One region of the Streptomyces sp. BB1-1-1 genome, then DNA from elsewhere that is predicted to be linked to it. Evidence: riboswitches for the same ligand, from Rfam matches in the RefSeq annotation. Region 1 holds a riboswitch; each other region holds the start of a gene.
What was found. Region 1 has a riboswitch for cobalamin ahead of RI578_RS13375 (ribonucleoside-diphosphate reductase subunit alpha). Riboswitches for the same ligand answer to the same signal wherever they lie in the genome.

Region 1 (3,557 bases):
CGGGCTCGGCGGTCTGGTTGGCGGTGCGGTTGGCGGTGTCCTTGAAGGTCATCCAGCCGTTGCCGGTCTGCGCGAGGGTGCGCATCATGCGGCCGTACAGCTCACGGGCGGGGAGGGTCTTGCGGGCGAGCCCCGCCGCCTCGGCCCCGCGGTACGCCGCGTCGAACTCCTCGCCCCACAGGTCGACCAGCTCGGGCACGTCGGCGGGCGAGAACAGCGACCACTGTCCGTCGGCGTCCACCCGGCGCATGAACTCGTCCGGCACCCAGTGGGCGAGGTTCAGGTTGTGCGTGCGGCGGGCGTCCTCACCGGTGTTGTCCCGCAGCTCCAGGAACTCCTCGACGTCCGCGTGCCAGGTCTCGAGGTAGACCGCCGCCGCGCCCTTGCGCCGGCCGCCCTGGTTCACGGCGGCGACCGAGGCGTCCAGCGTCTTCAGGAAGGGGACGATGCCGTTGGAGTGCCCGTTGGTGCCGCGGATCAGCGAACCCCGGGCGCGGACGCGGGAGTAGGCGATGCCGATGCCGCCGGCGTGCTTGGAGAGGTTGGCGACCTGGTGGAAACGGTCGTAGATGGAGTCCAGCTCGTCCTTGGGGGAGTCCAGGAGGTAGCAGGACGACATCTGGGCGTGCCGGGTGCCGGAGTTGAACAGGGTGGGGGAGGAGGGCAGGTAGTCGAGGCGGCTCATCAGCCCGTACAGCGCGGCCACCTCGTCGACCGCACGCGTGGTGTCGCCCTCGGCGAGTCCGGCGGCCACCCGCAGCATGAAGTGCTGGGGCGTCTCGACGACCTTGCGGGTGATCGGGTGCCGGAGCAGGTAGCGGCTGTACACGGTGCGCAGGCCGAAGTAGCCGAAGCGGTCGTCGGCGACCGGGTCGATCAGCGCGTCCAGGCGGTCCGCGTGCAGCCGTACGAACTCGGCGGTGCGGTCGGCGATCAGGCCCTCGCGGTGACCGGTGGTGACCGACCCGGTGAACGAGGTGACGCCCTGGGAAGCGGCCTCGGCGCGGATGCCGATGGTCAGCAGCCGGGCGGCCAGCCTGGAGTAGACCGGGTCCTCCGAGATGAGCCCGGCCGCCGCCTCCGTGGCGAGCTCCCGCAGCTCGGACTCGTCCGCACGGGCGGACCGGCCGCGCAGTGCGGCGGCGGCGACCCGGCCCGGGTCGGCGCCGGGGAGGTCGGCGGTCAGCTCGGTCAGGATCCGCAGCAACGCGGCACCGGGCCCGTCGGGCTCCTCGGTCACCGGGGTCGCTGAAGTCGTCGCCGGGGTCGCTGAAACCGGGTCGGCTGGCGCGATGGTCACGTGGGGGCACTCCCTCGCTCGGCACGGGGCCTGGGGGAGGGCATGGGCAGCTCACGAGCGCACGCGGCGTCGCGTCCACCGGCCCACTCCACGAGGCCCGGACGTCAGGCACCCGGACCGGGACGGTACGGGCGCACTGTCGGCAGGTCCTCGGACTGGACATGCGTGTGCACACGTGCGGAGACGCGCGGATACACACAAGTACACCGTTGCGGGACAGTTCCGGATTCGCACCGGATTCCCCTGCGGCGACAGCGAGCACGAGCATACATCTTGTGCCGGGTTCGGCGAGCACCCCCAGATGTTGTGTCGCGGAGGAGCCGTCGAGAGGTGGCGCTGGTGTCAGAGCGTCAGTTCATAGGTGAGGAGCGTGATGTCGTCGAGCTCCGGCAGCGGGTTCCAGTCGCGGTCGGGCGTGCGGGTGAAGCCCATCCGTTCGTAGAGGCGGTGGGCGGTGCGCATGGTGCGCTGGGTGGACAGCACCACGCGCGCGCAGCCCTCGACGGCCCGGGACCGGTCGACGCAGGACCGTACGAGGGCCTCGCCCACCCCGCGTCCGCGTGCCTCGCGGGCGACGGCGAGCATCCGTATCTCGGCCTCGCCGGGCCGGGCGATGTCGGCCATGGGGCCGCCGGACGGCACGAAGGTCACGCCGCCGAGCACCCGGCCGTCCGCCGCGGCGACCAGCACCTCGGCGGCCGCCGCACGCTTGGCGACGTTCCTCAGCTCGCCGAGGTACGCGTCGCTCTCCCCGAAGTCGAGGAGGCCGTCGCGCAGATAGGCCTGCGCGGTGATCTCACCGAGGGTGCCGTACTCGTCCGTCGCCGCCTGCCGGATCACGAAGTCCATGGCGCCGAGTGTGCCGTACGGGTACGACAACGGGCCGCCGGATTTCTCCGACGGCCCGCCGCGTAGCAGGGATGGCGATCAGTGCGAGGTGCCCGCCGTGGCCGGCGGCAGCTCCACCTCGACGCCGGGGTCGCCCGCGTCCGCCGTGTAGTCGCCGGGCTTCGTCTCGTCGACGCCGTCGGGGGCCTTCAGCGCCCGCATGACGAAGGTCAGGACCACGGTGACCAGGACGTTCAGCACGAAGGCGGTGAGGCCGATGTAGCCGATCTCGCCGATGCCCGGGATCTCCTCGGACGAGCCGCCGAAGTGCTTCTGCGTCGGCGAGGCGACACCGTAGGCGGCGACCGTGCCGTAGACCATGCCGACCGCCCAGCCGCCGAGCAGCGCCCAGCGGTGGAACCAGCGGGTGAACAGGCCGCCGACCAGGGCCGGGAAGGTCTGCAGGATCCAGATGCCGCCGAGCAGCTGGAAGTTGATCGCGACCGTCTTGTCCATGCCCAGGACGAAGACCAGCGCGCCCACCTTCACCAGCAGGGACGTCAGCTTGGAGACCTTCGTCTCCTGGGCCGGGGTGGCGTCCGGCTTGATGAAGTCCTTGTAGATGTTGCGGGTGAAGAGGTTCGCGGCCGCGATCGACATGATCGCCGCCGGGACCAGGGCCCCGATGCCGATCGCCGCGAAGGCCACGCCGGCGAACCAGTCCGGGAACATGTTCTCGAACAACTGCGGGATCGCCAGCTGCCCGTTCTCCACCTTCACCCCCGCCGCGATCGCCATGAAGCCTAGCAGCGCGAGCAGGCCGAGCATCAGCGAGTACAGCGGCAGGATCGTGGTGTTGCGCCGGATCACCTCACGGCTGCGCGAGGACAGCGTCGCGGTGATCGAGTGCGGGTACATGAAGAGCGCGAGCGCCGAGCCGAGCGCCAGGGTGGCGTACGTCCACTGGCCGCCGTGGTCCGGCACCAGCCCGCCCTTGCCCGACTCGTCGAACTTGTCGCCCGCCGCGGCGAAGATGTCGTCGAACCCGCCGAGCTTGATCGGGATGTAGATGATCGCCACCGCGATCACGATGTAGATCAGCGTGTCCTTGACGAACGCGATCAGCGCGGGCGCGCGCAGCCCCGACGAGTAGGTGTACGCCGCCAGCACACCGAAGGCGATCAGCAGCGGCAGGTCCTTGATGAACCAGTTGGTGTCCTCACCGCCGCCGACGCCCATCACGTCGAGGACGGCCTGGATGCCGACCAGCTGGAGCGCGATGTACGGCATCGTCGCCAGGATGCCGGTGACGGCGACCGCCAGCGACAGCCCCTTCGAGCCGAAGCGGCCGCGCACGAAGTCCGAGGTCGTCACGTACCCGTGCTTGTGGGAGACCGACCACAGCCGCGGCAGGAAGGTGAAGATCAGC
Region 2 (3,557 bases), 3.7 Mb from region 1:
CAGGGCTTCGCCGCCCAGACCAGCGCCGCGACGGTCATCCTGGCCTCCTCCCACCTCGGCTTCTCCCTCTCCACCACGCACTCGGTCTCCGGCGCGGTGATGGGCGCGGGCCTCGGCCGCAAGGGCGGCGTGGTGCGCTGGTCCACGGCCACCCGGATGTTCGTCGCCTGGGGCCTGACCCTGCCGGCCGCGGCCCTGGTCGCCGCGATCGCCGAGTGGGTCTGCGGCCTGGGTGACTGGGGCACCGCGCTCGTCGCGGTCTTCCTGGTCGCCTCCAGCGCCGCCATCTGGAAGCTCTCCCGGCGCGAGATCGTCGACCACACCAACGTCGTCGACGAGCCCGAGGAGGCCGGTGTGGTGACCACGGCGATGGCCGCCGTCTCCCCGCCCCCGGCGGGCGTGACCGAGGACCTGGCCGCGGCCGGTGCCCCGGGCTCCGCGTCCGACTCCAAGGCCCCCTCGGCCACCACCTCCGTCTGAGCCCGCGCCCCGGGTACGAAGGAAAGCGAACTCCATGAGCATCGACTGGGCAGCTCTCGGCTCCGTCTTCGGGGTCAGCCTCGTGGCCACCGTGGCCCTGGTGGGCCTGTTCACCCTCGGCATCGTCGGCCTCTCCCGCCAGGAGCGGGCGGCCGCACAGGGCGGCTCCGCGGCCCTCGCGGTCACCGGCGCGTACGCCTGCTTCGCGGCCTGCGCGGCCGCAGTGGCGTACGGCATCTACCTGATCGTCGCCTGAGCGACCACGCGCGGGCACCGCGCGCATCCCCTTGTGAGGCGGGGCGCGGGACGGACACCGACCGTCCCGCGCCCCGCCTCTTCTCGTGCCGGCGCACACCGCCCGTGTGTGGGGCTTCGCACACTCCCCCGCCGCAGGTCAACGCCAGGTTGACGGGTGTTCGCGGGCCGTGGTGGACTGCCGGAGCCAATACGGCGGCAGGAGAGGAAGCCCGGTGCGAATCCGGCGCGGTCCCGCCACTGTGACCGGGGTACAGCCCCCGGGAGCCAGGAACTCTCACCGCCGGTCTCTTCTAACCAGGGCGCGGACACCCTGAGTGAGGACATATCGCCATGCGCGGCTGCGGTTCCAGGCACAGCGGTCCCGGGTACACCGGTTCCGGGTACACCAGCGACACGCTCTCCCGCCCCACGGCCGGTTGAGCCGTGCGCGCCGAACGCGTCTTCGCGTACGGCGCCGCCGCCGGCCTTCTCGGTGACCTCCTCCTCGGCGACCCGCGCCGCGGACATCCGGTCGCCGCGTTCGGCCGTGCCGCCGGTGCCGTGGAACGGGTGCTGTGGCGGGACCACCGGGGCTGGGGCGCGCTGCACACCGCCGTGTGCGCCGGAGGCGCCGCCGCCCTCGGAACGGCCGCCACACGCGCCGTACGCCGCTCCCCCGCCGCCTCCGTCGCCCTGACCGGCGCCGCCACCTGGGCCGTCGTCGGCGGCACCTCGCTCGCCCGTGAGGCCCGCGCGATCGGCCGTGCCCTGGAGGCCGGCGACGTCGAGGCGGCCCGGACGCGGCTGCCGCACCTGTGCGGGCGGGACCCGCAGGCGCTGGACGCCGACGGGATCGCCCGGGCCGTCGTGGAGTCCGTCGCCGAGAACACCTCGGACGCGGTCGTGGGCGCCCTGGTGTGGGGCGCGGTCGGCGGAGTGCCCGGACTGCTCGGCTTCCGGGCCGTGAACACCCTGGACGCCATGGTCGGCCACAAGTCCCCCAGGTACCGGCGGTACGGCTGGGCCTCGGCCCGCCTCGACGACCTCGCGGGCTGGCCGGGCGCCCGGCTGACCGCCGTACTGACCACCGTGGCCGGCGGCGATCCGCGCGGCGCCGTACGGGCCTGGCGCGCCGACGCCGCACAGCACCCGAGCCCCAACGCGGGCCCCGTGGAGGCGTCGTTCGCGGGCGCCCTGGGCGTGCGGCTCGGCGGAACGCTCTCCTACGGCGGGCGGGTGGAGCACCGGCCCGTCCTCAACGGGGCGGCGGGACGCGCCGTCCGGGCCGGCTCCGGCGACATCGACCGGGCCGTCCGGCTCTCCCGGCGCGTGGGCTGGCTGGCGCTCGGCGTGTGCGCGGGCGCGCGGCTGATCGCGCGCGGGGCCGTCGGGAAGGGGCGTACGTCGTGAGCGGTCGCCTCCTCAAGAAGGGACGTACGTCATGAACGGTGGCCTCCTCGTCGCCGGCACCACCTCCGACGCCGGCAAGAGCGTCGTCACCGCCGGGATCTGCCGCTGGCTGGTGCGGCAGGGCGTCAAGGTCGCGCCCTTCAAGGCGCAGAACATGTCGCTCAACTCCTTCGTCACCCGCGAGGGCGCAGAGATCGGGCGGGCGCAGGCCATGCAGGCCCAGGCGTGCCGCGTGGAGCCGACCGCGCTGATGAACCCGGTGCTGCTCAAGCCGGGCGGCGAGCGCAGCAGCCAGGTCGTGCTGCTCGGCAAGCCGGTCGGCGAGATGAGCGCCCGCGGCTACCACGGCGGGCGGCAGCGGCAGTTGCTCGGCACGGTGCTCGACTGTCTGGCCGAGCTGCGGGGCACGTATGACGCGGTGATCTGTGAGGGGGCGGGCAGTCCGGCCGAGATCAACCTGCGCCGGACGGACATCGTGAACATGGGGATCGCCCGGGGTGCCGGGCTGCCCGTGCTCGTGGTGGGCGACATCGACCGGGGCGGGGTCTTCGCCTCGTGCTTCGGGACGGTGGCGCTGCTCGCGCCCGAGGACCAGGCACTGGTCGCCGGGTTCCTCGTCAACAAGTTCCGGGGTGACGTGTCGCTGCTGGAACCGGGTCTCGAGATGCTGCACGGGCTCACCGGACGGCACACGTACGGCGTCCTGCCGTTCCGACACGGGCTCGGCATCGACGAGGAGGATGGACTGCGCGTCTCCCTGCGCGGGACGGTGCGCGAGTCGGTCGTCGCGCCGCCGGTCGGCGAGGACGTGCTGCGGGTCGCTGTCTGCGCGATCCCGCTGATGTCCAACTTCACGGACGTGGACGCGCTCGCCGCCGAGCCGGGTGTCGTGGTGCGGTTCGTGGACCGGCCGGAGGAGCTGGCCGACGCGGACCTCGTGATCGTGCCGGGGACGCGCGGGACGGTCCGGGCGCTTCAGTGGCTGCGGGAGCGGGGGCTCGCGGACGCCATCGCGCGCAGGGTGGCCGAACAGCGGCCCGTGCTGGGCATCTGCGGCGGCTTCCAGCTGCTCGGCGAGCACATCGAGGACGAGGTCGAGTCCCGGGCCGGGCACGTGGACGGGCTCGGAGTGCTGCCCGTGCGGGTGCGGTTCGCCCGCGAGAAGACCCTCACCCGGCCGGTGGGCGAGGCCCTCGGCGAGCACGTCGAGGGGTACGAGATCCACCACGGGGTCGCCGAAGTCACCGGCGGCGCACCCTTCTTGGACGGCTGCCGGGTCGGCCAGACCTGGGGCACGCACTGGCACGGCTCGCTGGAGTCGGACGGCTTCCGGCGGGCCTTCCTGCGCGAGGTGGCCGCCGCCGCGGGCCGCCGCTTCGTGCCGGCCCCCGACACCTCGTTCGCCGCGCTGCGCGAGGAGCAGCTCGACC
Region 3 (3,557 bases), 950 kb from region 1:
ACCGTGGTCCGCAGCCGGGTCAGCCCCTTGCGGTCGTACGTCACCGGCTCCCCGTCGACCGTCAACGTCCCCGCGTGCGGCCTGAGTCCGCCGCTGAGCAGCCGCATCAGCGTGGTCTTGCCGCTGCCGTTGCGGCCCAGCAGCGCGAGCGCCCGCCCCTCGCGCACCGCGAAGTCCAGGCCGGTGAGCACGGCCGGGCCCTCCTCGTACGCGAAGGACACGCCCCGCAGGGCGACCAGGAACGACGCGGCCGCATCGCCCCTCTCGATCGTCTCGCTCACGACAGCGGCCTTTCCAGTACGAGGGTGAGGGCGGCCAGCACCGCCAGCAGCGCGACGCTCGCCGCCGTGAAGGGCACGGAGACGCGGGCCTCGGGCACCAGGACGCGCAGCGTGCCGTCGTAGCCGCGCCCGGCGAGCCCCGACTGCAGCCGCGCCGCCCGGTCGAAGGCCCGCACGAACGCCGTGGCGCCGAGCCCGCCGAGCGAACGCCAGGCGGCGGCCCGGGTGGTGTGGCCCAGCCGCGCGGCCTGCGCCTCCCGCACCCGGCGCACGGAGTCCAGCAGCAGGAAGCTCATCCGGTACGTCACCAGCGCCACGTCGACCACCGGCGCGGGCACCCCGGCCCGCACCAGGCGGGGCAGCAGGTCGGACATCGGCGTGGTGAACGCGAAGAGCAGCACCCCGAGGGAGGCCGCCGAGGTGCGCAGCAGCAGCTCACCGGCGCGCACCGGGCCGCCGTCCGCCGCCGTCAGGAACCCGCCCGGGCCGCCGACCTGCACCAGGAGCGGCAGCGCCCCGGTCACGCAGAAGCCCAACGGCACGCGGTACGCCCGCCACAGCCGGCGCCCGGGCACACCCGCCGGGCCGAGCAGCACGGCCAGCGCCGTCACCAGCACCAGCGCCGCGCCCGGCCAGGGCGGCAGCGAGATCGCGAGGACGGTCAGCCCCAGCCCGAGCACGGCCTTGTCCACGGGATGGCGGCGGCGCCAGCGACTGCTGTGCGCCGCCGCGTCGATCGGCAGCACTCAGTCCCCTTCGGGAGCGTCCCGCAGCGCCGCCGCCGTCCGCTCCTCGCCCTGCCGCCGGCCCCGGCGCAGCCCGAAGTAGTAGGCCAGCACACCCGCGCCGATCGCGGCCTGCACCGCGAACAGCGCCGACTCGATCTCCCCGGACGGCGGCTCGTACAGCGGCGAGAACCACGGCTCGTAGTCCGGCTCGATCTCCGTGATCGCCGTCTCCGCCTCGGCGTCGGCACCGGCGAACGGCTCCTCCTTGTGGTCGCCGAGACCCAGCACCAGCGGCAGCACCGCGAGCGCGGCCACGGCGAGCAGCAGCAGGGCGTTGATCTTCGCGTTGCGGCTCATCGGGCCACCGCCTGTTCCTTGGTCCCCGTCTTCGTCAACAGCACGCCCAGCCGGGTGAGTTCGCCCTTGCTGGACTGCACCAGCAGCCGCATCACGATGACCGTGAGCAGGCCCCCGCTGACCGCGAGCGGGATCTGCGTGACCGCGAAGATGGACCCGAACTTGCCGAGCGCGCCCAGGAACCCGCTGCTCGGGTCCGGGAACGCCAGCGCCAGCTGCACGCTGGTGACGCAGTAGGTCGACAGGTCGGCGACGAACGCCCCGAAGAACACCGCGACCATCAGCGGCACGTCGTAGCGGCGCAGCAGCCGGTAGACGGCGTAGCCGGCCCAGGGGCCCACGATCGCCATCGAGAAGACGTTGGCGCCGAGCGTGGTCAGCCCGCCGTGCGCCAGCAGCAGCGCCTGGAAGAGCAGGGTGATGGTGCCCAGCACCGCCATGATCGGCGGCCGGAAGAGAATGGCACCCAGACCGGTGCCGGTCGGGTGCGAGCAACTGCCCGTGACAGAGGGCAGTTTCAGGGCCGACAGAACGAACGTGAAGGCTCCGGAGGCACCGAGGAGCAAGGTGCTCTCCGGGTGCTCCCTGACCTCACGGGTGAGTGACCGTACTCCGTGGACGACGAACGGCGCGGACGCGACACCCCAGGCGATCGCGTGCGCCGGTGGCAGAAAGCCCTCGGCTATGTGCATGGCTCAGCAGACCCTCTCCAGCACCTCGTGGATGGACGACGCGCCTTGGCCGGTCTCCTGGCTTACGGGTACCACCGCCCGTGCTCCGCCTTCCCGGGTACGAGTACCCAGTGGCTGCCCGCGAGGGCCGGAGCCGGACTTCCCGATTCACAGTGGCGAGGGCCGCACCGGCATCACACCGGATTTCCCGTTCACCAAGGCGTGGCGACAGTAGTGCTCCCACCGGGGTGGTGACAAGCGGGCCTCCGGTCCGGCCGGCCCGGCGAACAGGCCTCGGTCCTGCGGAAACGGCCGTCCGCACCACGCCTTCGGCCGCCGTCAGTCGGGCCGGTCCCGCTCGGTCCGCCGGACCACCATGTCGCGCGCCCGGGTGGTCAGCGCGGTCGCGGCGGCGGTGAGGAACACGAAGCTGTAGGCGATCTGCAGGACGGTCACGATCCGCGCCGCCTGGCCCCGCGGGGTGATGTCCCCGTAGCCGACGGTGGCGAGCGTGACCACGGTGAAGTACAGGGCGTCGACGCGGGTGCGCAGACCGGTGAACTCGCCCGGCTGCTTGGCGAGGGCGTAGTACGCGGCCGAGAAGACGTGCACGGACAGGATGATCAGCAGGGGGATGACCACACCGGGCCGGGTCTCCGGGCGGTCGAGGAGCACGTGACGGATCTGACGGAGCAGCATCACGGCCACGAACGTCAGCACCAGGGCGAACAGCAGCCAGCTCAGTACGGGACGCCGCGGGCCCAGATGGTCGAGGGGGAGGACGAAGTAGGCCACGACCGTGGCCGCCGCGATGCCGGCCCGCACGAGCCAGGGCCGAACCGCGCGCCAGGCGGTACGCGGTCGGGTGCCGCCCGTCCCCGTGGTGGTGGCCCGGCGCTCGGTCACCGTGCCGTCTCCGGTGCCGCTTTCGGCGGTTCCGCTCCCGCTCCCGGCTCTGTCCGGCGGACCAGCTGGGTGACGACGAAGGCGACCACCGACGCGGTGACGATCAGCGGCATCTGGTCGTACGCGTCCCCGCCCACCAGCAGCACCGCCAGCACCGCGCTGGCCAGCGGCAGCCCGGTCACCGCGGCCGCCGCGGCGGAGATGCCGAGGGCGAGGGCCGGGGTCGCGCCGAAACCGGGCAGGCCGGAGCAGGCCATGGCGGTCGCCGTGCCCAGCAGTACGGCCGGGAAGATCGGGCCGCCGCGCAGACTGCCCAGCGCGATGCCCCAGGCCAGCCCCTTGCAGGCGACGAGCGCGACCAGCGCGCCCACGGACCAGGCGTGCGGGTCCGCGGCGAGCCGGGCCAGGGTCGCCTGTCCGGACAGCGCCGCCTCCGCCGGGGAACGGCCGGTGATCAGCGCGTACGCGGCGAGGCAGCCGCCGACCGCCGTGGCGCAGGCGACGGTGCGCAGGGCCGTGCGGTGCCGCGTCCAGGAGACGGTCCGGTGGCCCAGCTCGCGGCCCAGCGTGATCAGCACCGCGATCAGTGCCGCCGTCGGGACGCCCCACAGGAA

Region 2: linked by a shared signal. The riboswitch ahead of RI578_RS30210 (cobalamin biosynthesis protein) and the one ahead of RI578_RS13375 (ribonucleoside-diphosphate reductase subunit alpha) in region 1 are both predicted to bind cobalamin.
Region 3: linked by a shared signal. The riboswitch ahead of RI578_RS09025 (energy-coupling factor ABC transporter permease) and the one ahead of RI578_RS13375 (ribonucleoside-diphosphate reductase subunit alpha) in region 1 are both predicted to bind cobalamin.

What each region holds. Positions count from the first base shown of each region.
Region 1 covers NZ_CP134203.1:2,914,310-2,917,866, reverse strand. Annotated here, with positions in the region: gene RI578_RS13375 (ribonucleoside-diphosphate reductase subunit alpha) at 1-1,300, opposite strand, end outside; cobalamin riboswitch at 1,424-1,585, opposite strand; gene RI578_RS13370 (GNAT family N-acetyltransferase) at 1,643-2,149, opposite strand; gene mctP (monocarboxylate uptake permease MctP) at 2,228-3,557, opposite strand, start outside.
Region 2 covers NZ_CP134203.1:6,605,199-6,608,755, reverse strand. Annotated here, with positions in the region: gene RI578_RS30220 (anion permease) at 1-480, shown strand, start outside; gene RI578_RS30215 (hypothetical protein) at 515-736, shown strand; cobalamin riboswitch at 892-1,033, shown strand; gene RI578_RS30210 (cobalamin biosynthesis protein) at 1,162-2,127, shown strand; gene RI578_RS30205 (cobyric acid synthase) at 2,159-3,557, shown strand, end outside.
Region 3 covers NZ_CP134203.1:1,964,423-1,967,979, reverse strand. Annotated here, with positions in the region: gene RI578_RS09040 (ATP-binding cassette domain-containing protein) at 1-281, opposite strand, end outside; gene cbiQ (cobalt ECF transporter T component CbiQ) at 278-1,027, opposite strand; gene RI578_RS09030 (energy-coupling factor ABC transporter substrate-binding protein) at 1,028-1,366, opposite strand; gene RI578_RS09025 (energy-coupling factor ABC transporter permease) at 1,363-2,058, opposite strand; cobalamin riboswitch at 2,088-2,272, opposite strand; gene RI578_RS09020 (potassium channel family protein) at 2,377-2,862, opposite strand; gene RI578_RS09015 (chloride channel protein) at 2,940-3,557, opposite strand, start outside.